4 regions of the Gordonia sp. DT218 genome follow, and region 1 is predicted to be linked to each of the others. Evidence: predicted binding sites of a transcription regulator. Region 1 holds the regulator's gene; each other region holds the start of a gene.
The links. The regulator LexA, encoded in region 1, represses DNA repair genes until DNA is damaged. The targets are predictions, from matches to a motif close to CGAACANNTGTTCG.

Region 1 (5,856 bases):
GCTGTCCAAGAAGATCATCGGCACCCTCGACCCCGCCGGACGGTTGGCGCTGAGTCAGAGCCCGTATCGGCGAGGTGACGATCTGCTGGCCGACTGCACCCGGCGCGCGGTCCGCGATGCCGTGGCCACCCGAGATCTCACCATCATCCGGACGCCGGACCAGTTCACGCGGCTCCGCGACCAGATCCGATCGACCGTGACGGACGCGGCCCCCGAGTACTTCGCGCTCGCCACCGACGTTCTCCGACATCTGGCCCCGCTCCGATCGGAGATCGAGCAGGACAGCGGGTCCGTCGCGGCCGACGACGTGTCCGAGCAACTGGAAAATCTCGTCTTCGACGGATTCGTGGCGGCCACCCCACGCACATATCTCACCGAGATCCCCCGATACCTTCAGGCGGCGGAGAACCGATTGGCCGACCTCTTGGCATCATCGAGCCGCGATCGCGATGCCCTGGCCGCGGTCGACCGCGTGATCGCGCACTGGAATCAGCGAGTCGCCCAGCTCCCCGTCGGTCGGCGCGATGCCTTCAACGAGTACGCACATTGGATGGTCGAGGAACTGCGGGTCGGTCTGTTCTCGCAGCGCCTCGGTACCGCCTATCCGATCTCCGAGAAGCGAGCGCTCCGCTTTCTGGACGCGTTCCGCTGAGCTCTCTGGACGCGTTCCGCTGAGCTTTCTGGACGCGTTCCGCTGAGCTCTCTGGACGGGTTCCGCTGAGCGCATGTCCGAGCGCACATCGCCCGGGCGCCGTCATTCCGAGACGATCGACCCCGTGGCGTCCACTGTCTTCCCGTGCGTCAAGTCGCCCTGCAGGTCATCGATCTCACGCTGGAAGTCCTCGAGCGAGTCGAACGAGCGGTACACCGACGCAAATCGGAGGTAGGCCACCTCGTCGAGCTCACGCAGCGGCTTGAGGATCGCCAATCCCACTTCGTTGCTGGGGATCTCGGCCGATCCGGATGCGCGAACGGCATCCTCGACCTGTTGCGCGAGCTGGGCGAGCGCGTCTTCGGCCACCGCGCGGCCCTGGCACGCCCGACGAACTCCGCGCATCACCTTCTCACGACTGAACGGCTCGGTGACCCCGTTGCGTTTCGCCACCGACAGCACGGCGCTCTCCACCGTCGAGAACCGGCGACCACACTCCGCACACGAACGGCGCCGTCGGATCGCCTGCCCTTCATCGGCGACACGCGAGTCGATGACCTTGGTGTCTTCGTTCTTACAAAACGGGCAGCGCATGTTGTCCTCACGCACATCTCGGGACACTCCGGCGCACCGGATGCTCGCTACGCCGTGCCGGTTCCCGGCTGGAACCTGTGCCATGGAGGATACCGTCCGTTGCTCAGCGGTATGCGGGCGCGATCAGCGCCTGCCCGACATGGAGGCCCGAGGCGGGCAGGGCGTTGCGCTCGACGATCTGATCGATGACCGACTGGCGCGGCAGATCCGGCGCCACCCGATCGGCGATCGAGCTCAGGGAGTCGCCCTGCCGCACATGCACCACCTCGGTGCCCACCGGTTGCGGGGCGACGGACGCGGCGTAGTTCGTCCCCACGATGGCGACGACCCAGACGAGCGCGGCCAGTGCACCCCCGACCAGCACCGCCAGTGCGGCCGCACGACGGCGGGCATAGACCCGCCGATCGTCCGCCGGTGCCGCACACCGGGTGCCGACGATCGTCGTGCCCGGGTTGTAACGCCCGGCCGGACGTCGGTCGGCCGGACGGGTCGGCTCGACCCTGGCGGCGCGCCGGGGACGCGTGCCGACGCCCGACGTGACCGGCCGTCGCGGCGCGCGCGTCGGTGTCTCGCGGGACCGGGTCCCGCTGCTCGGCAGATCGCGCACGAGCGTCTCGCGGGTCGACGCCTCACGGGTCAAGGTGGCTGTGCTCATCGTGTCCTCCTGGGATCCGAATCGGCCGTCCCCTCGATCACATGTTCGATGGAACGCATGTTCGATTTGTAGCACGATGCGCCGACAAAGTCTCGACACGCGTCGAACAAATGTTTGAACCTGTCGGCCGGTTCGGTTAACCTCGGCCGTGAGACACGCGATCGACCAGCAATTTTGCGAGACGAACCCGATTCGGCGACAGCCGACGATGCAACAGCCGACAGGAAGGACTCAGCGATGAGCGACAAGGCCGGCGGGCGGCGCGGAGCCTCCCGCGCGATCCACGAGAGCGTAGACGCCCCCGACGAGTCGTCCGATCCGGCACCTGTCGTCGCCGACCCCGAGTTCGCGGAGACAGCCCTCACCGCACGCCAGAGCGGGGTCCTGGAGTTCATCCGCCAGTCCGTGCGGGAGCGTGGCTATCCGCCCAGTATCCGCGAGATCGGCGACGCGGTCGGACTGACCTCGACGTCATCGGTGGCGCATCAGCTCCGCACCCTGGAACGCAAGGGATTGCTCAAGCGCGATCACAACCGGCCGCGTGCGGTGAACATCCAGGACGGCGACCACACCCCGCCGGGCGGTGCCGCTGCCGGACTCGCCGACGGTCAGGAGCTGCCCACGCCGACCTTCGTGCCCGTCCTCGGTCGGATCGCCGCCGGCGGACCGATCCTGGCGGAGCAGGCCGTCGAGGACGTGTTCCCGCTCCCGCGAGAACTGGTCGGTGAGGGATCGCTGTTCCTGCTGCGCGTCGTCGGCGAGTCGATGATCGACGCCGCCATCTGCGACGGCGACTGGGTGGTGGTCCGGCAACAGAACGTCGCAGACAACGGCGACATCGTCGCAGCAATGATCGACGGCGAGGCGACCGTGAAGACGTTCAAGCGCAAGGACGGTCACGTCTGGCTGATGCCGCACAACGAGCTCTTCGATCCCATCCCCGGCGACGAGGCCGCGATCCTCGGCAAGGTCGTCACGGTGATGCGGCGCGTGTGAGGGTCGCCTGAGGGTCAGCCGTCGAGCGCCGCCGACGCGACCGCACGGGCCTCGGCGGGACCGGCGGTCGTCAGCACCGCTTGTGCGGCAGACCGGCATTGGTCGAGAGTCACCTCCGCGAGGCGTGCGCCGACCGGGGCAGCCGCGGCGGGCGCCGCGGACAACGAACTGACACCCATGCCGACGAGCACACACGCCAGCAACGGATCGGCGGCCGCCTCACCGCACACCCCGACCGGCTTGTCCGCCGCCTGACCGGCGCGGGCGACCATGTCGATCAGCGCGAGCGCGGCCGGCTGCCACGGATCCGTCAGCGTGGCGAGTTCGGCCGACATCCGATCGGCGGCCATCGTGTACTGCGTCAGATCGTTGGTGCCGATCGAGACGAAGTCGACCTCCGCCAGGATCGCCGCAGCCAGGATCGCGGCAGCCGGCACCTCGACCATCACCCCCGCGACCAACCCACGGCGACGCACCTCGCCCGCGAATTCCGCTGCCTCGGAAGGCGATGCGATCATCGGGGCCATCACCCACGGCGTGGCTCCGCCCTCCTGCGCGGCGGCCGCGATCGCATCGAGCTGCGCCGCGCGGATATCGGGATGGTCGATGGCGATGCGATTGCCCCGGACGCCCAGCGCCGGATTGGCCTCATTCAGTTGGGTCACGAATTTCAGCGGCTTGTCCGACCCGGCGTCGAGCGTCCGGATCACCACTTTCTGATCGGCGAACGCGTCGATCACCTCGCGGTACAGCGTCGTCTGCTCGGCGATCGTCGGCGCCTCGGCGCGATCGAGGAACGCCAGCTCCGTGCGGAACAGCCCGACCCCCTCGACCGGATAGCCGGATGCGGTCCGTGCCGACGCCCCGTCGGCGACGTTCGCGAGCACCGAGACCCGATGTCCGTCCGCGGTCGCCCCAGGGCCCGTCCACGACGCCACCGCAGCAGCTTTGCGGCGGCTCTCGTCGACACCGGCGAGCGCCTTCGCCTCGTCGGGTTCGATCTCCAGAGTGCCCGCCGTACCGTCGACGAGCACTCTGGTGCCGACGGCCACGGTCGCGAGCCGGCCGACTGCGACAACGCACGGAATCCCCAACTGACGGGCGATGATCGCCGTGTGACTCGTCGGACCTCCGAGACGTGTGACCAACGCGATGATCAGTGTCGGATCGAGTCCGGCAGTATCCGCCGGGGCGAGGTCGTCGGCGAGCAGCACCGACGGCACGGGCGGTTCCGGTACGCCGGGCTCGGGTACCCCGAGCAACTCGGCGACAACCCGATCCCGGACGTCGTTGAGATCGGTGACCCGTTCGGCCATCAGTCCGCCGAGCTTGGTGAACATCGCGGCGAACTGTTCGGTCGCGGCCACCGCCGCGGCCGGCGCGGGGGTGCCGGTGGCGATCAATGCCGACGCCGCACCGACCCAACCACGGTCCTCGGCCAGACCCGCGGTCGCCACGAGCACCTCCGACGCCGCGCCCGAGGCATGCGAGGCCCGCTCCCGGAGCCGTCCCGCCACCGCCGCGGCGGCGTCGCTGAAGCGTTTGGTCTCGACATCACGCTCGTCCTCGGCGACGGCAGCCTCCGCCGCGCTCGGGTCGTATTCCGGACGAGCGCCCGGCCAGATCGCCGGTCCGAAGGCCTTACCCGCCACCACCGGCGTCCCCTGCAGAACCTGTGTCTGTGTCACCGAAGTCCCTATCCGTCCGTCGGTCCGCGAGCCGTTCCGGCCCAGGACTTACCGGCCTGTCTCGAACAGCGGGTCCTGTGGGTAATGAGCCCGCACTGAAGGTTATGTGATTCAAGTTACAAGAAAACCTTGACTTGTCAACATAAACAGGCGTAAACACAGATATAGCAACATACAAATCCACAGATTCCAACAGACGAGGACTTCCGTGTACGCCGAAGAACGTCAGCAGGCGATCGCCGATCAGGTGCGGGCCAACGGCCGCGCATCCGTCGCCGCGTTGGCCACGCTGTTCGACGTGACCAGTGAGACGGTCCGTCGGGACCTCGCGACCCTCGAACGCGCAGGACATCTCCAGCGGGTACACGGCGGTGCGGTTCGGCCGGGCTCCACACCGGTGTTCGGTGAGCTGGGCATCGACGAACGACAGATGACCCACACGCATGAAAAGGTCGCCATCGGCCGAGCGGCGATCCGGTTCCTCCCACCGGACGGTGGTTCTGTCTTCTTCGACGCCGGCACCACCACCTTCCAGGCCGCCCTCGCCCTGCCACGTGACCGCCGTCTGACCCTGATCACCCACAGCATCCCCATCGCCGCGGCGCTGGCCGGCCACCACTCGTCGGGCCTCCATGTCCTGGGCGGCCGTGTCCGCGGACTCACACAGGCGACCGTGGGCTCCGAGACGGTGGCGGCCCTGGAGCGACTACGCATCTCGACGGCCTTCGTCGGTGCGAACGGGATCAGCGAGTCACACGGACTCTCCACACCCGATCCGGACGAGGCCGCCATCAAGGCAGCGATCGTCAGGGTTGCCAATCGCGTAGTGGTGCTTTCCGATTCATCAAAGATCGATCGCGAGGACCTGTCCTCGTTCGCCGATCTCGCAGATATCGACGTGCTGGTCACCGACGCCGGGATCGACCCGGCCACCTCCGCGGCCCTGTCGGTCCGCGGAATCGATGTCGTGATCGCGTGACCGAGAGGACCCCATGACACGACCATCAGCGGATCCGGTGATCGTTACTGTCACCGCCAACCCGAGCCTCGACCGGACCCTCGAGCTAGCCGCACCGCTCAGTCGCGGAGAGGTGCAGCGCGCGACATCGGTGCGTGCCGAACCCGGCGGCAAGGGTGTCAACGTCGCGCGGGTGGTATCCGAGGCAGGTCTGTCGACCCTTGCCCTCCTGCCCGCGCGGACCAGCGACCCGCTGCTCACCGCACTCGACACGGTCGGCCTCCCCTATCTCGCGCTGCCGATCGACGGCGAC
Region 2 (5,856 bases), on a different contig from region 1:
CTCACTGACGTGGACGGTGAGCACGTGTCGCGGTGTCCCGGTCGCTCGGGAGACGGCGACTCGGACCCGGTCGATGATGTCGCGGGCGTCCGCGGCCAGCTCGTTGCCCGCTCTGGTCGGATCCACCCGCCGGCTGGTGCGCTCGAACAGCATGACACCCAAGCGTCGCTCGAGCCGGATGATCGCCTGGCTGAGGGCGGGTTGCGCCATGTGCAGGTGCTGCGCGGCACGGGTGAAGCTGCGTTCCCGATGGACCGCGACGACGTACTCCAGCTCTCGCAGCGAAACATCTAGCATCGCTCGATGCTAGATCGATAGCCAATGGGTGTTGGTGGTTTGGTCCGGTTGGGCGCGACGATGGCATCATGCCTGATCACGTCGTCGACGCTCACGTCCACCTCTGGGATCTGAACCACCCGTGGTACCCCGGCCTCCAGGCCATGGCCGAGAGTCTGGGCCAACCCGAGCTCTACTCCGACTTCGGTCTCGACGATTACTCGAAGGCGGCCGGATCGTTCCCGGTGGAGAAGTTCGTGCACGTCTCCGCCGTCACGGCCCCGCGCGCATATCTCGACGAGTTGCGGTGGGTGAGCACTGTGGCAAGTGACCATGACGTCGACATGCGATTCGTCGGGACAGTGGATCCGGCGCTGCCCGAGGCCGATGTCCTCGCCGACCTCGAGGCTCAGCTGGCCCTCACGCCGCATTTCCGCGGCATCCGGGTGCTGTACGACCTCTTGCCCGAATCGTCGACGGCACGGACCATCCTGCACTGGTTGGACGACCACGAACTGATCTTCGACCTCGTCACCCATCCGGACACCATGGACGATTGGCTGCGAACGATCGGCAAATACCCGGATCTCGAGGTGGTGCTCGAGCACACGGGCTGGCCCGCCGGTGTCGATGACGACGCGCGCGCCGACTGGCATCGGGCCATCGCCGACTGCGCCCAGCGTTCGCGTGCGTCGTGCAAGGTGTCGGGGCTCGGGATGACGACGGCCGATCTGTCGGTGTCCGCGTTGCGGCCATGGGTGGAAACCACTGTCGACGCCTTCGGCTGGGATCGGGTGATCTTCGGCAGCAACATCCCGATCGAGCACATGGCCGGCCGCTATGCCGAGCTGGTGGAGTCACTGGACTCCATCATCGGCGCCGCGACACCGGACGAGCAGGACCGCTTCTACCGCCGCAACGCGGCACGCGTCTACGGATTCGAGGAATGACGATGACCGATCTCTCCGGACGCGTCGCATGGGTGACGGGCGGTGCGCGCGGGCAGGGGCGTGCGCATGCTCGAGCGCTGGCCGCGGCGGGCGCCCACGTGGTGGTCACCGACAGTGTGCGGCAGGTGACCACCGTCAACTACCCGCTGGCGACTCCCGAGGAGCTCGACGCGACGGTCTCCGAGATCGTCGAAGGCGGTGGCCGGGCGACCAGCGCGCACCTCGACGTCAAGGACTCGGGTGCGGTCACAGACCTGGTCGCACGCATCGTCGCCGACCACGACCGTCTCGACATCCTGGTCGCCAACGCCGGGATCTGCGCGTTCGTACCGCTCGAGGACATGAGCGACGAACAGTGGACCGACATGCTGGACACCAACCTGTCCGGCACCTTCCATTGCGTCCGGGCCGCTGTTCGCGCCATGAAGCCCAACGGATTCGGCCGTGTCATCGGGGTGTCGTCGGGTGCGGGCCGCGGTGGGATGAAGGATCTCTCGCACTACTCGGCCAGCAAGTGGGGCATCATCGGATTCATCAAATCCGTTGCCCTGGAGGTCGGTTCGCACGGAATCACCGCGAATGTGGTATGCCCGTCGTCGGTGGCGACGCCGATGGTGATGAACGAGACGACGCTGCGGCGGTTCCGGCCAGACCTGGACGACCCGACCCCCGACGACGCGAAGCCCGTGTTCGCCGGTCTCAGCCCGCTCGGTGTGCCATGGCTCGAACCCGAAGACGTCACCCGTGCCGTCATGTACCTCGTCGACGACCCGGGGCTCACCACCGGTACCGTGCTGGAGGTCAACCTCGGTACGTCGGCGTCCCGGACTTGACGGGCCGCGTCGACGGCACGGCGTCTGATCGGCGTCCCTTGTTCGACGCCTCCAAACCTGTTGCGCGAGTTCGGAACGAAAGTCAGCGCTATTCAAGGTTCTGCCCATTCCCGCCCGCACGCATCCAGAAGCACTCACTCATGAATGCACGGTTGCGCAAACCGGAAATGTCCGATAATCTGAATCTATCGAACATACGTTCGAATTCAACGTGGCATTGGGGGTGCAGCGCTATGGACACCACAGATCCACCGACCGAGATCGTTGCGCTGTACACCGAGCTGCACAACGTTCTCGACCGAATCAGCGTGGCATCTTCCGCACCCGCCTCCGATCTGGAAGTCATCGGGGCTGCCGAGTCTCATGAACGCGCCGTGAAGCGGATGAGCTGGATCGGACACCGGCGAGTACTCGACGTGTCCGACCGGGCAGCGCACATCAAGGCCGGGTACCGATCGCTGCATGCATTCATGGCGGCCCGGTTGCGGATCACCAACCCGACTCGGCGCCGGCGACACATGGAAGCTGTCGCACAGATGTTTTCGATGCAGGGCGAATTGCTGCCACCTGCATGTCCGGCCACCGCCGCGGCGCTGGCCGAGGGAGCCATCGGCCCCGACCACGTCGAGGAGATCCTGAAAACGCTGCGCCACATCCCATCGTCGGTCTCCACCGAAGACAAGGTCGCCGCCGAGTCCCAGCTGGCGCAGCACGCCCGCGAGTTCGATCCGGCCACCGTTGCTCGCCTCGGTGCGCAGGTGATCGCTCATCTGGACCCCGACGGAAGTCTCACCGACGATCACGATCGGGCGCGCCGGCGCGGCTTGAGTCTGGGCAAACAAGACCCGCAATCGATGAGCACGCTGAGTGGCACACTCGACCCGATCACCCGAGCCATGTTCGACACTCTTCTCGACGCGTGGGCCGCACCAGGTATGAACAATCCCGACGACGGGAGCTCCCCGCGCGGCGGCAAGGCCGAGGCTGACCCGCACGTACTCAAAGACGCTGCGCAACGGGACATGCGCTCGCAGTCCAAACGGAATCACGACGCTCTCACCGCTCTGCTCAAAGCGGCGCTCGATGGTGGCGTACTGGGGAAGAGCCACCCCGGACTGCCGCCGCATCTGATCGTCAAGATCACCGAATCCGAGCTGCGAGAGCGCGCCGGACTCGGCGAAACTGCCGGTGGCGCACATCTTCCCATCAAGGATGTCATCGAGCTGGCGGCCGAGGCACAACATCATCTGGCGGTGTTCGCCGATCACAGCCCTGAGATTCTCTACCTCGGCGAAGCTCAGCGGCTCGCCAACCAGTCGCAGCGATTCGCGCTGTTCGCCCGGGACGGCGCCGGATGCACCTGCCCTGAATGCACACAGCCGTTCACCCGCCTGGAAATCCATCACGCTGAACGGGACTGGGCCGACGGAGGCTGGACAGACGTCTCGGACCTCGCCGGGGCGTGCCCGAAACACAACCGGATGGTCGGCTCCAAGGTCGGACAGTGGACGACCCACATCATCCGGGAAGGCCCCGACACCGGTCGGCCGGCGTGGACTCTCAACAGCGACGGCACTGGACCCCCGAACTCGCCGAGGGTCAACCGCATCCACCACGTCGGCGAGAACCTCGACCGACTATTGCGCGGCGTGTCACCGCCTCCGACCGTCGACTCGCGGCGCGAGGACATGTCGCGCGAGGAACGACGCCGCGTGCAGAACGCGGTTTCCATGGGATGGCTGGTGCGTGCCGTCCGGTGGGAGGAACTCGGCCTGGCCGGATGATGTTCGTGGGCGCGTCGACCTGGGAACATCCGCGAACGCTACGCTCTCAGGCATGAATTCCGGGATGACGGGGCGTCCATCACAAGCTGGGTCGATGGCCTCCGGGTCGGATCGTGAGCTTCCGGTCCCACTGGTCGGCGCGATCTGTCTGATGTACTTCGGCGCCGTCGTCCAGATCGCAGGTTTGGTCGCTGCTCTCACCGCCATGAACACGTCGGCGCTGAATGTCCGCACCGAGCATGCGCGGGGCTCGGGACTCACCGACACAGATCTGGAAAGTTCAGTCGATACGGGTCTCGGCGCCGGAGTCGCAATTGTCATCGCCGTCAGCGCGATTGCGGTCGGGCTGTGGATCTGGATGGCCCGCACCAACGCCCGCGGGCAGACCTGGGCCCGGAGCACTGCGACCACACTCGCGGTCTTGGGCACGGTGTTCGGCCTCTTCTCGGCGGTACGCGCCGACACCGATTTCACGATGGGCACCAACATCGTGATGTGCGTTCTCGCAGTGGGCATCATCGTGTTGTTGCATCGTCCGGACTCACGTGAGTACTACGAAGCGATGTCGCAGTAGGATGAGGATCGTCGCAACACGGAGGCCGAGGGGGGCTGAAAGCATGGCACGTTTCACGGTGGAAAGCGTCGACTACGACCAGTTCGGCGGCGGCATCCATTCCGCAGTCGAGGAGATGCAGCGCCTCCTTCCCATCACCGCGCGGTTGCACCGACAGATTCCTGGCCCAGACGGTCGCGACTACGCGTTCGCCGTCCTGCAGAAGCAGATCAACTTCCTTCCGCCGGAGGGATTCGACTGGTCCCGCGGCCAGCCAGAATGTTTCGGCAAGGACGAGGCGGGCGAGTTCGTGACCATCTATGCCATCGCGATCGCCCCCTTGTGGGAGGGCGCACAGTTACACGAGGGCATGAGAGCGTTCCCCGTGCGGATGGCCTACATCGTAGACAACACGGCGGGCTCCGACGACCAACTCGACTTCAACAAGTGTGAATACATCGGGTACGCCATGATCAACGATCTGCCTGAGCCGTCGGCCTCGACATAGGACCTGCTGTGCCATACGGGTTCGCGGGTGATCGCCGTATCCCCAGAGCGGACCCGAATGACATCCCCATCGAAAGAACATCGACAGCCGGTGGGGTGGTCCCAGGTGGCCACCGGTCTCCTGTTCGGAATCATCGCCATCGTCGCACTCTCGATCGTGTTTCTACCGGTTTTCCTACCTGGGTGTCTCGGTGCCGTTCAGCAGCGCCGCGGCCCCGTCGTTGCCGATCCTGATCTGGTTCGCAGTCTGGTGGATCACCACTGTGTAAATCATTCCGCGTCCGAGCTATTGGGCTAATCACCAGCGTGAGAGGAGGATCGTTTCGTGGAGAACCACCAGCGGCTCCCCATCAAATCGATCAAGAGTCTGGGAACGAGTTGGCACAACCGCGGATTCGGGTACTGGGCCAGACGAGCGGTCTTCGTCATCTACGCGCTGATCGGTTGCGCTTTCTCATTCAGCATCGTGGGTGTATTTCTCTACCTCGTCATCACCCATCTGCGCGACAACACCGGGTTGTCAGTGACTCTGCTCGTCATCTGTGTCCCGACGATTCTCGCGAGTCTGTACTACGGGCTGAAGCCTCTGCGTCGGACGCCCGAACAAAGGGCTGAGGGCCGGCCGATGACTTACGGGTCGGCCCTCTCGCGCAATCAGCGCATTGGGGTCGGTGCCGGCGCAGGAGCAGCTGGTTACGCTGCTTCGTCGGGAAGCGGAATCGCAAGTGGTGCGGCGTTCTTCGGCGCGTTCGCGTTCCTTGGACATTGCGTCGGGAACCTCATCGTCAGCTGTCAGAAGTATCTGACGCAGGCGGAGTTCGAGGCGGTTCGCGACGCTGAGCGCAGGCGGTAGAAGGACTCCAGAGCGACCACTGTCCTACGCCCGGAAAGGATCAGAACGACGTCGCGTTGTACTTCGCCAGAACCTCGCGAATCCTGTCGTCGTCGCGATC
Region 3 (5,856 bases), on a different contig from region 1:
GGTGCCGGGCACAATGGTTACCTCCCCACCGCCGGGGAGATGGACCACCGCCGCAGCGGGAGCAGCCGTCACCGTTGACGGCGTCGAGATGTGCACGCGCATAGGGCAATCGCCACCCGACACTTCCCCGACCGGCGGCCTCACCGACCTCCGGAGTCGCCACACATGCCGCCCAGCACCACCAGTGCGTTCGACCTGACCCGTCACCCTGCCAAAGCCAACCCGACGCTCATCGCCGACGACGAGCGGCACTTCGCCGCGATGGCCCGCCGCCTGGAGCAATCCATCGCCGACCTGTCCGCACGCCTCGACGTCCTGCGTCGGGCACCCGGAGGTCACGGGCGCCAGGCGTTGGACCGCGACCTCGAGGTGCACCAACTCGGCAAGCGGTTGCGGACACTGCGTCGTTACAGCCTGGACCTCTGCCTCGGCCGGGTGATCATCGATGGTGACGAGCCCCAGTACATCGGCCGGATCGGCCTGACCGACGCGACCGGCCGTCAACTGCTCATCGACTGGCGCACGCCCGCCGCGGCACCGTTCTTCGCCGCGACCCACGCCGACCCGATGGATGTGGTGAGCCGGCGACGATACCGGTGGGCGCACGGCCGGATCAGCGACTACTGGGACGAGGTGTTCTCCACCGAAGGTCTCGACGGTCATGTCGTCCTCGACGACGACTCGGCATTCATCGCAGGTCTCGGCGCGAGCCGGTCACCGCGGATGCGTGACGTCCTCGGCACGATCGCCGCAGACCAGGACGCCATCATCCGCGCGAGTTCACGTGGTGCACTCGTCGTCGACGGCGGCCCAGGGACCGGGAAGACCGTCGTCGCGCTGCACCGTGCGGCCTACCTCCTCTACGCGGATCCGCGTTTCGCCGGCAACCGGGGAGGCGTGCTCGTGGTCGGACCCCACGAGCCCTATCTCGCCTATGTCGCGGATGTGCTCCCTGGCCTCGGCGAGGAGAGTGTGCAGACCTGCACCCTGCGTGATCTGTTACCCGAGGGTATGTCGGCGTCGGATGAGACGGATCGTGAGGTTGCCCGCCTCAAGGCGTCGGTGGATATGATCGCGGCAATCGGACCTGCTGTCCGGTTCTACGAGGAGCCGCCCACCGATCCCCTTCTGGTCGAGACCCCGTGGTCCGAGGTCTGGGTCACCACCGCCGACTGGGCCGAGGCGTTCGGGGCCCCCGAGCCGGGCACTCCGCACAACGAGGGCCGCGACGAGGTGTGGGAGTCGCTGGTCTCGATCATCCTCGACAAGCACAGCGGCGGCGGCGTGCCCAAGGCGCGACTGCGTAAGTCGTTGGCGCAGCACGATGAACTCGTCACGGCCTTCAACCGATCCTGGCCGATGCTCGAAGCGGCCGATCTCGTCGGGGACCTGTGGTCGGTTCCAGCCTATCTGCGCATGTGCGCTCCCCAGCTGTCCCCCGGCGAGGTCCGGACGCTCCAGCGCCGGATTCCGAACGCGTGGACGGTGTCGGATCTGCCTCTCCTGGACGCGGCGCGCCTGCGTCTCGGCGACGCGACCGCCTCGGTCCGTCGACGGCGGCGTGAGTCGGTGCTGGCCGCCGAGCGGGAGCGAATGGATCAGGTGGTGACCGATCTTCTCGACGCCCACACCCATGACGACGGCGAGGGGGTGATGCCGATGCTGCGCGGCGCGGACATGCGCAACAGCCTCGTGGATGACACCGCCTCTCCGACAATGGATACGGATGCACTCGCCGGCCCGTTCGCCCATCTCATCGTCGACGAGGCGCAGGAGCTGACCGACGCGGAATGGCAGATGCTGCTGTCCCGCTGCCCTTCTCGAAGTCTCACCGTGGTCGGTGACCGCGCCCAGGCGCGGCACGGGTTCACCGAGAGCTGGCAGGAGCGGCTCGAACGGATCGGGGTCCGCGAGGTCACCATGGCATCCCTGTCGGTGAACTATCGGACACCGGAGGAGGTCATGGCCGTGGCCGAACCGGCCATCCGCGCGGAGCTCCCCGACGCGAATGTGCCCACGTCCATCCGTCGCAGCGGCATCCCCGTCGTCGAAGGCCCCGCGGCCGAGCGCGACGCGATTCTCGATCGATGGCTGGCCGCACACGACGAGGGAACCGTCTGTGTCATTGGCGATCCCACGTTCGTCGAGCGTCCGCGGGTGCGGTCCCTCACACCCGAACATACGAAGGGGCTCGAGTTCGACCTGGTCGTCATCATCGATCCAGAGGGGTTCGGGAGCGGCATCGAAGGTGCGGTCGATCGCTATGTCGCAATGACGCGGGCCACGCAGGAGTTGGTGATCCTGCGTGGCACGTCATGAACGACCGGACGCGCGCTGGCCACGTGAACCAGGTCGACAGCTACTGAACCAGGTCGAGGTCGTCGGGTGTGAGGATTTCGACTGTGATTCCGTCGTGTACGAGTCGGGTGAAGCGCAGGGGTCCGCCGTATCGGTAGTCGGGTGGGGCCACTTCTTTTGGGCGCGTGGGGGTGTCACCTGAGAGTCCGTGGTTTCGCAGGTGGTGTCGGAGGGTGTCGGCGATGTGGTTGCGCCGGTTGATGCGTGGTGGGTTGGGTGGTCCGGTGCCGTTGGTGTTGCGGGTCCAGGCGGGGCGGCCGGCGTCGGGTCCGTCGGCGACGATGTGGGTGGTGAATTGTCCGGGTTTGTGTCCGACCATGCGGTTGTGGGTGGGACAGGCGGCGGCGAGGGCGTCGATGTCGGTGCGGCCGCCTTCGGCCCAGTCTTGTTCGGCGTGGTGGATGTCGGTGTGGCTGAACGGCATGTCGCAGTCGGGGTGGGTGCAGTGGGCGCCGTCGCGGGCGAAGAGCGCGAATCGTTGGGCTTGGTTGGCGAATCGTTTCGCGGTGCCCAGGTGCAGGATTTCGCGGGTGTGGTCGGCGAACACGGCCAGGTGTAGGTCGGCGTGGGCGGCGAGTTCGACGATGTCGGCGATGGGCAGGGAGGCGCCGGTGGTGGTGTGGCCGAGGCCGGCCCGTTCGCGCAGTTCCTGTTCGGTGATCGCGATGATCAGGTGTGGGGGTAGTCCGCGGTGGCTGGCGCCGAGTCCACCGCTTGTCAGGATGTAGTCGAGCAGGGCGCGTAACGCGTCGTGGTTGCGTTGTTCGGGGGTGCGCGAATCGCGGGTGACGGCGGCGGCGAGGGCGTCGGGGTCGGCGTGGTCGCGTTGTCCGGTGGGTGATTGCTTGTCGTCGGGGTTGTTCATGCCGGGTGCGGCCCAGGCGGCGAGGACGACGTCGAACATGGCGCGGGTGGTCGGGTCCAGGGTGGCGGTCAGGCGGCTGAGCTGTTGGGCGTCTTGTTTGCTCAGTAGTAGGCGGCGTTGCCGGGCGCGGTCACGCTGGTCGGTCACGGTGCCGTCGGGGTCGAGGTGGCCCAGGATGCGGGCGCCGAGGTCGGTCAGTGTTTTCGGGGAGAAGTCGCGAGCGAAGTAGGCCAGACTGGCCTCGGCCGCCTCCACCAGATCGGGTGCCACCGCGGCCGGGATGCGTGCCATGGTGTTCACGATGGTTTGGACGTGGTCGGGTCCGATCGCACCTTCGGCCAGCGCGGCGGCGGTCTGCGGGTGGCGTGGTGCCAGTAATTCGCCGTGTAGGTTGTACATCTGCGAGACCGCGGCCATCTGTTCTTTGCGGTGGCGCAGGTCGCCGATGCGCAGCTTTTCGGCCATGAAGTTGTGCAGTGAGCGGTAGCCGGCGGTGGTGTGGGCGTCGCGGTCGCAGACATCCATGACTCGGCGGTGTCCGATCGAACTCATCCGCCGGGCGGCGCGTTCGTGTTCGGCGGCCACCGCCACCAGATCGGCGGGCGAGGCGCTGGTGGTGTCGACGCCGGCGATGCGGTCGAGCAGGTGATGGAACTCGCGGTAGAGCTCCACCACATTCTCACCGGCGGGCAGATCCCCGACCGAAGCCGCGGCGGCCGTGGCCAATTCGGCCTGTCGGTCTAGTAGTTCGTCATGACTGCGCGGATGATGTTGCTGAAACATGCCCTGCGGCAACCACTGGCCGGCCACCGCCGCCACATCCACGTCCTCGCCACCGTCATCGTCATCGATGGCCACATGATCAGGGTCGGACTCGCTCATGTGGCGGACCCCCCGATCCAATTAGTTCGAACGTATGTTCGAAGTCTAACAGGATTCGAGGCGCCCGCGCAAGAGCTTCAGTCAGTCAATGTTCACGCGCCGCATGCCCCCACCCGGTCACCGCTCCGCAGCGTCGAGTTCGGCAAACGTGTCGGCAACCCAATTCGCGACGAAGTCGCTCACATGACCGAGATCATCGAGGCCGATGTGTTCGGCACCGCCCTCATCCGCGGTGAAGATGCGCAATTCGCGCTTGGGGCTGTTGGTGGCCTGATCGAATGAACGTCGCGCCAAGTCGACCGGGATCTGTCGATCATTGGCGCCGTGTGCGATCAGAAAGGGGACGTCGATCTTCTCCACGACCCCGTCGAGGTGGATACCGTCGGCCATCTCTAGGAAGGCATCGAGGTCGGTCTCGCCCCAGACCCACATGACGTGATCCCAGTAGTGCGGCACCGGGCGCTCTCCCTCGCGCTCGACACGGCGGCGTTGCACCTGCCCCCAATTGTGGTTGGCACCCCAGGCGACGCACAGCGCGAGCCGCTTCTCGAATGCGGCGGCACGCGGCGCGTAATAGCCGCCGAGCGACCAGCCGACGATACCGATCCGCGAGGCGTCGATGGTGGGGTCCGCCTCCAGGAAATCGACGCACGCGGCGGCCCATTCCTCGGAGTTCACCTGCGAGGTGAGCCCCTGCTTGCGCAGTGCCTCACCCGATCCCGGGGTGTCGACCATCAGGGTCGCGATACCGCGCTCGGCCAACTCCTGGTTGTGCTCCGAGACATACATGTGCTCCTTGGTGCTGTCCAGACCGTTCCACTGGATCATCACCGGGGTGGGCCGGCCGTCGGTGGTCGCGGGCTTGGTGAAGTATGCGGGGAGAGTGGTGTCGCGGAAGGGGATTGCCACACGACGTGTCAGCGGGTCGTTCAGCTCGAAGGACAGCTCCATCAGGTCCAGGCACCGCTGATAGGTCGCCTCCCGTTCCGGAGTACCGGCCTGCTGCATACGTTCCGCTGTGATCAGGTAGTTGGCGGCCCGCACATACGCCTGCCCGGCTGTACGCGCGTGCCCCTTCTTGGCGTCGTCGTCGGCGGCGGACACCAACTGATCGACCATCGCCGTCCATGAGTTCAGGAAGTCGACGGTGCCGACGTCCTCGTTGCCCTTGGCGATGTCGAGGAGGGGGCGGCAGGCCCGGTCGACCTCGTCGATCCGTCCGCCGCTGTTGAGCGCGCCGACCACCGCGAAGTTCCATACGTAATTCTTGCCGGTGAAATATTCGAACATCGTCTACTCCTGGGTGTGGTGGTGAAAGATTTCGCTGTGGAGGTGGTCTCGATACGCTCGCTCGTACCTCGCGGGCTACTCGACCAGCGGGGTGGGCCGCTCGTTCGCGGGCTACCCGACCAACGGTGGGGTGGGCCGCTCGTTCGCGGGCACTCGACCAACGGTGGTGAGCACGCCCCTCTCGAGCTACTCGACCAGCGGCGGCCTCACCTGATGGCCATCGGGTTGATCGGCGACCCGACGGCGCCGGTGATCGGCAACGGTGGCGCCACGAGCATGAACTCGAAACGACCGTCCGCGCGGCATGCGGCGGCGAGTCCGTCGAGGTTCCACATCTCGCCGATATAGAGCCCGATATGGGGGATCACCACCTGATGCAAAGGCTGGAACGCGACGTCGAACTCGTTCGGGCGCACCTCGAATCCCCACGTATCCGTGGCGATCCCGGCGATGTCGTGCTC
Region 4 (5,856 bases), on a different contig from region 1:
GCGCGGATGGCTCGATGGGCCACTGCGGCGGCGGCCATGGCGATCAGCATCACGAACTGTGTCGTCGGTGTGGAGACCTTTCTCCTCGTGCAACTCGCCTTCAACGGGGGCCAGCTCAACTTCGACACCACGCTCGGCGCCCCCAACTTCCCCGCGGTCGTGATCGCGATCGTGATCGGGCTGGGAATCAATGTGGTCCTGGGACTCTCGGTGTTCCGCCCACAGCTGCGCTGGTTCGTCAGCGGGCGTCCCGCTGACCGCGCCCGACGTCGTGCCGTGCAACGCATCCCCGGCTATCAGGTGATCACCACCCTGGTCGCGTGGTCCGCTGCGGTCCTCTCCTATGTCCTCGCCGCCAACGAGCTCACCGAGAAGACCGTGGTGGGTGTCGCGGTGGCATTCATGCTGGCGGGTTTCTCGAGTTCGTGTATCACCTACGTGTTCGCCGAGCGCGCGGCACGGCCGTTGTCGGTGGTCGCGCTGCAGGACGCGCCGGCACAGCATGTGATGCACGGCGTGCAGACGAGGATGATCGCGGTCTGGGCGGTGAGCTCGGCGGTCCCGATGGTCGGCCTGCTCATCATCAACATCGGGCGGTGGACGGGCATGCTGCCACCGGCCGTCGGCCCCGTCGACTGGGCCACCGTGGTACTAGCCATCGTCGGTCTGGCATCCGGCGCCCGCGTCATGGTCCTCGTCGGCCGAGCCATCGCCGACCCGCTCATCGATCTGCGGCGAGCTGTCGAACGTGTCGAGCAAGGCGACCTCTCGGCCCAGGTGGCGGTCTACGATTCCTCCGAACTCGGTGTCCTGCAACACGGTTTCAACGAGATGGTGGAGGGACTCGACGAGCGGGAACGCATGCGCGAACTGTTCGCCCGCCACGTCGGCGACACGGTTGCCGAACTCGCGCTCGAGCGTGGGGTCGGCATGCACGGCACCAACGCCCTCGTAGGTGTGCTGTTCGTGGACATCGTGGGGTCGACGTCGATTGCGGCCCAGCAGGATCCGCAGGCCACGGTAAAACTGCTGAACAGCTTCTTCACCATCGTCGCCGATGTGGTCGACAACCATTCCGGGTTCGTCAACAAGTTCGAGGGTGACGCCGCACTCGCGGTGTTCGGAGTGCCGGTCGTCATCGACGATCCGGCAGCCGAGGCCCTCGCGGCCGCGCGGGATCTGGCCGTTCGGCTCGAAGAACTGCCCGTCCGGTGGGGGATCGGGGTTTCCTACGGGATGTCGTTCGCGGGCAATGTGGGTGCCGAACACCGCTACGAGTACACCGTCATCGGTGATCCGGTCAACGAATGTGCGCGGCTGTCCGAGCTCGCAAAGACATCCGCCGTCCCGGTCCTCGCCGGTGATGGGGCCGTCGGTGCGGCCGGTGACGAGGCGCAGGAGTGGAGCTCGGTGGGCACACGGACATTGCGCGGTCGGCCGCGGCCGACCGAGGTGTTCGCCCCGGCGGCAATGGTCGTCGAACCGGCGACCCCGTCGGTCGGAGGGGTGCTGTCCGGCCTGCTGCGGCCGGCACGCCGCGTGGGACTGTCCGGGATGATGCGCCTGCCGTCCCAGTTCCTCGGTCGTTGACGGCCATCGGCGACGTCAATAGCGTGGACTGCATCATTCGCCGAGTAGGGGGTCGTGAGCACATGAGTGGTTGGTCGACATCGGACATCCCGGATCAGTCCGGGCGCACGGTGGTCATCACCGGCGCCAACAGCGGGCTGGGTGCGGAGACCGCGAAGGCGCTGGCGGCGGCCGGCGCCCAGGTGATCCTCGCGTGTCGTAACGCGCAGAAGGCCGATGTGGTGGCGCGGGAGATCGGATCCGCGGCGACCGTGGCGCAACTCGACCTCGCCGATCTCGACTCGGTGCGTGCCTTCGCCGACGGTCTCACCGGCGCCGACGTGCTGATCAACAACGCCGGCGTGATGGCGATCCCGCTCGACCGTACGGCGCAGGGCTTCGAGATGCAGATGGGCACGAACCATCTCGGCCACTTCGCGTTGACCGCGCTGGTCTTGCCGAAGATCGCCGACCGGGTCGTGACGCTGTCGTCGACGATGCATCAGATGGGGCGTATCGATCTCGGGGACCTCAACTGGGACAAGCGACGTTATCGGCGCTGGCGGGCGTACGGCGACGCCAAGATGGCCAACCTCATGTTCGGCAAGGAACTGGCGCAACGACTTGCCGCCGCCGGCTCCGCGACGGCGTCCCTGATCGCCCATCCCGGCTACGCGGCAACCGAACTGCAAGGCAGGTCGGGGACAGTCGAGGATGTGTTCATGAACGCGGCGAACAAGGTGTTCGCGCAGTCGGCCGCCGCCGGCGCGCTGCCGTCGTTGTACGCCGCGACGTCACCCGATGCCACGAACGGCACCTTCTACGGTCCGACTCAGATGTTCGGCGCTCACGGCGCTCCGGGGATCTCCGGCTACAGCAAGCGTGCCGACGACAAGGCCATCCGCGACGGTCTGTGGGCGACGTCGGAGAAGCTGACGGGCATCGGCTTCGCGCTCTGACGCCGGTGTGTCGGCGCCGGGGCTATTGGACGTCGAACTTGATGGAGTTCGAGGCTCCGGAGATGGTGTCGGTGACGCTGATCCCATAGGAACCCGGAGCGCGCAGGAGGAACGACTTCGCCGAGGTGCAGTCCTGTGTCTTGGTGAGCTGCGCCTTCTTCGGGACCCTCGGTCCCGAGAGGCGGATCTCCATCCGGCACTGGTTGCCGTCGACCACGGGGCCGGCGTCGATGGTCGAGTTCCACCGGACACCGAGCTGTGAGTTCTTCGGGTACACGCCCGGCGAGATCGCCTGTGCCTTGGGCGCATACGTCCACACGTTGATGGACTTCACGCCATTGGTCGCATCCGGGCGGCCGAGCTTGCCATAGTGCTGCGGCTTCGAGCTCGACGATCCGAGAGCGGAGCTGCCGGCGTTCAGGAGGTCGGAGCTGCCCGACCCCGAGCTCCCCGCGCTGCCGAAGAGAGTGTCCAGTGGACCGGCGGTTGCCGGGGCAGCGGCGGTTGCGATCGCGGCGGCGGCCAGAACGGCGACGGCGGCAGACTTTCGGATCATGATTCTCTTTTCGGCTCGGCCCCGGGGCGGTGACAACGCCCCCGATTCAACCATCCGACCAGGATGAGGAGGATATCGGGTTGGATCGATGTCGGGTCTGCCGGATCCCGGCGCTACCAGACGCCGGGTGGCCGGAACTGCACGCTGATGCGGGGTCCGACGCCGGGCGACTTCGGCACCGCGTGTTCCCACGTTCGCTGACAGCTCCCACCCATCACCAGGAGATCTCCCGGCCCGACCACGAACCGCACCGACGAGCCGCCACCGCGCGGCCGCAACATCAGCGGACGCGGGGAGCCGAGGGAGACGATGGCCACCATCGTGTCCTCGGTCGACCCGCGGCCGATCCGGTCGCCGTGCCAGGCGACACTGTCGGAACCGTCGCGATAGAGACACAGTCCGGCGGTCGCGAAACCCTCGGGCAGTTCGTCGCGATAGTGCCGCGACAGCCGCTCACGCGCCTCGCGGAGCAGAGGATCGGGGAATGACGCCGCGTCGAGGTAGGTCGCGACGAGGCGCGGGACGTCGACGACGCGGTTGTACATCTGCCGGCGTTCGGTGCGCCAGTCGGCCTCCCCGCGCAGCGAGTCGAAGAGCAGATCGGAGCCCGCGATCCAGCCGGGCCGGAGATCGACCCACGCGCCATCGGTGAGCACGCGACGCGTGGTCCGGTCGAGATCCCCGATACTCGTCTGGTCGCACTGCTGATCGAAGAGCGAACGCTGGATGCCCGCAGTCATGCTCACAGGCTACCGCATGATGCGAACATGTGTTCGATGATGTGCATCGCAGCCGGATGGCACCGAGGGGTCCGCCACAAATGTCCATTTCGTGGTGGCGGACAGCCGAGTCTTTCGGTATTCAGTAACAAGTGGAAGTCACTAACACTTTGGTGACCTCTGTCTGTTCGGCTCGTGCGAAGGGAAGACGATGGCGTCGTTGTTGTTCCGAGTCGGGAGGTTCTCCTTCCGGCACAAGTGGTGGGTGATCGCGGTTTGGTTGCTCGCCGCCGTGACGGTCGCCGGGCTCGTGGGCGCGTTGAGCCCGAAGTTCGCGAAGGACTTCAGCCTTCCCGGCACCGATTCGGGAACCGCGACATCGCAGGTCGAGAAGTACTTCCCGAATGTGATGAAACAGCAGTCACAGGCATCGACCAGTGTCCTGGTGGCCGCCGACGACGGACTGTCGGCGCACTCGTCGCAGATCGATGCGCTGGTCGATGATCTGCACAAGCTGCCCCAGCTGTCCGATGGCAACACCGTCGTGAATCCGACGGCGGTGGCCAAGGCGCAACCGGCGCTCGCCTCGTCCGTTCTCGGTGACGACGGCAAGGTAGGCCTGATCCAGGTCCGGCAGGGCATCGAGATGATGGACCTCACGGTCGATCAGAAGGACCAGCTCAAAGAGATCCTCGCCGACCACCGTGGTGGGGGACTGCAGGTGGAGGCGACGGGCTCCCTGATGCAGGTGCAGGAGGCGGGGGGCAAGGCCGAACTGATCGGTTTCGCGGTCGCCTTCGTGGTGATGATCGTCGCCTTCGGTGCGCTTGTCGCCGCATTCATCCCGCTCGTCACGGGCGTGCTCGGCGTGATGATCACCATCATGCTGGTGACCCTCGGGGCCAAGTTCATGAGCATCAACCAGACGGCAACCGGAATCGTCACGATGCTCGGCATCGCTGTGTCGATCGACTACGCACTGTTCATCGTGTCGCGCTATCGCAGTGAACGAAAGCGCGGGGGGAGCGCCGCCGACGCCGCGGGCAGAGCAGTCGGCACCGCCGGCTCGGCGGTGGTGTTCGCCGGGCTGACCGTGATCATCGCGGTGGTGGCGCTGATGGTCGTCGGTATCCCGCTGATCACCCAGATGGGTATGGGCGCGGCGATCGCCGTCGCCGTGGCGGTTCTCGCCGCACTGACGCTGATCCCGGCGTTGCTCGGCGCCGTCGGGCGCTTCGCCTTCGCTCCGCGTATCCCGTGGATCAAACATGCCGAGCCGTCCGAGACGTCCGAGACCGTCGGCGTGAAGTTCGGCCGGACCGTCGTCAAGCGTCCACTGCCGTTCATCATCGCGGGCCTGGCCGTCCTCGTGCTGGCCGCGATCCCGGCCACCAAGCTGGAGTTGGGGATGTCGATGACCACCGACGACGAGGCGGCGGCCCAGTCGCTGCTGCAGCGCGGCTTCGGTGAGGGCATCAACGGTCCGCTGCTGGTGGTGGTGCACACCGACAACGGTGACGTCACCGCGGCCGCCGCGCAGACCGTCGAGCACATCAAGACGCTCCCCGACGTCGCCAACACCAACACCCTGACCTGGGTCGGCAACGGCGCGACGCAACCTCAGGTCGGCGCGAACACCGCGCTCATCTCGGTGACGCCGACGAGCGCACCGTCGGACGGGGCCACCCACGAGCTCATGGAGCACATCCGCGACTACACGCCGGTCGTGGAGACCGCGGGTGCCCAGCTGCACGTCGGCGGGCAGACGGCCATCATGTCGGATCTGTCGGCCAAGCTCGACAAGGCGCTGATCCCGTATCTCGTGGTGGTGGTCGGCCTGGCGTTCCTGATCATGATCGCGGTCTTCCGGTCGATCTGGGTGCCGTTGATCGGCACCGTCGGCTTCATCTTCTCGGTGCTGGCGACGTTCGGCGTGACGGTGGCGATCTTCCAGGAAGGCAATTTCGGGCTGATCAGCCACACGCAGCCGATCCTCTCCTTCCTGCCGATCTTCCTGATCGGGGTGGTCTTCGGCCTTGCCATGGACTACCAG

Region 2: a site for LexA is predicted at 2,249-2,262, ahead of ACPXCG_RS18030 (DUF222 domain-containing protein). Genes of this name have one in related genera too.
Region 3: a site for LexA is predicted at 4,133-4,146, ahead of ACPXCG_RS15505 (DUF222 domain-containing protein). Genes of this name have one in related genera too.
Region 4: a site for LexA is predicted at 3,847-3,860, ahead of ACPXCG_RS03290 (alpha-ketoglutarate-dependent dioxygenase AlkB). Genes of this name have one in related genera too.

Annotation. Positions count from the first base shown of each region.
Region 1 covers NZ_JBNCNS010000005.1:303,774-309,629, reverse strand. Annotated here, with positions in the region: gene hrpA (ATP-dependent RNA helicase HrpA) at 1-652, shown strand, start outside; gene nrdR (transcriptional regulator NrdR) at 755-1,246, opposite strand; gene ACPXCG_RS19710 (LysM peptidoglycan-binding domain-containing protein) at 1,350-1,901, opposite strand; gene lexA (transcriptional repressor LexA) at 2,139-2,897, shown strand; gene ACPXCG_RS19700 (putative PEP-binding protein) at 2,912-4,585, opposite strand; gene ACPXCG_RS19695 (DeoR/GlpR family DNA-binding transcription regulator) at 4,794-5,564, shown strand; gene ACPXCG_RS19690 (1-phosphofructokinase family hexose kinase) at 5,602-5,856, shown strand, end outside.
Region 2 covers NZ_JBNCNS010000004.1:596,246-602,101, reverse strand. Annotated here, with positions in the region: gene ACPXCG_RS18045 (LysR family transcriptional regulator) at 1-297, opposite strand, end outside; gene ACPXCG_RS18040 (amidohydrolase family protein) at 366-1,226, shown strand; gene ACPXCG_RS18035 (SDR family NAD(P)-dependent oxidoreductase) at 1,229-2,059, shown strand; gene ACPXCG_RS18030 (DUF222 domain-containing protein) at 2,293-3,843, shown strand; gene ACPXCG_RS18025 (hypothetical protein) at 3,938-4,417, shown strand; gene ACPXCG_RS18020 (hypothetical protein) at 4,461-4,904, shown strand; gene ACPXCG_RS18015 (hypothetical protein) at 5,229-5,756, shown strand; gene ACPXCG_RS18010 (DUF6752 domain-containing protein) at 5,797-5,856, opposite strand, start outside.
Region 3 covers NZ_JBNCNS010000004.1:28,958-34,813, forward strand. Annotated here, with positions in the region: gene helR (RNA polymerase recycling motor ATPase HelR) at 166-2,319, shown strand; gene ACPXCG_RS15505 (DUF222 domain-containing protein) at 2,360-4,105, opposite strand; gene ACPXCG_RS15510 (alpha/beta hydrolase family protein) at 4,223-5,395, opposite strand; gene ACPXCG_RS15515 (cyclase family protein) at 5,602-5,856, opposite strand, start outside.
Region 4 covers NZ_JBNCNS010000001.1:710,104-715,959, reverse strand. Annotated here, with positions in the region: gene ACPXCG_RS03305 (adenylate/guanylate cyclase domain-containing protein) at 1-1,590, shown strand, start outside; gene ACPXCG_RS03300 (oxidoreductase) at 1,653-2,528, shown strand; gene ACPXCG_RS03295 (hypothetical protein) at 2,551-3,084, opposite strand; gene ACPXCG_RS03290 (alpha-ketoglutarate-dependent dioxygenase AlkB) at 3,198-3,824, opposite strand; gene ACPXCG_RS03285 (MMPL family transporter) at 4,015-5,856, shown strand, end outside.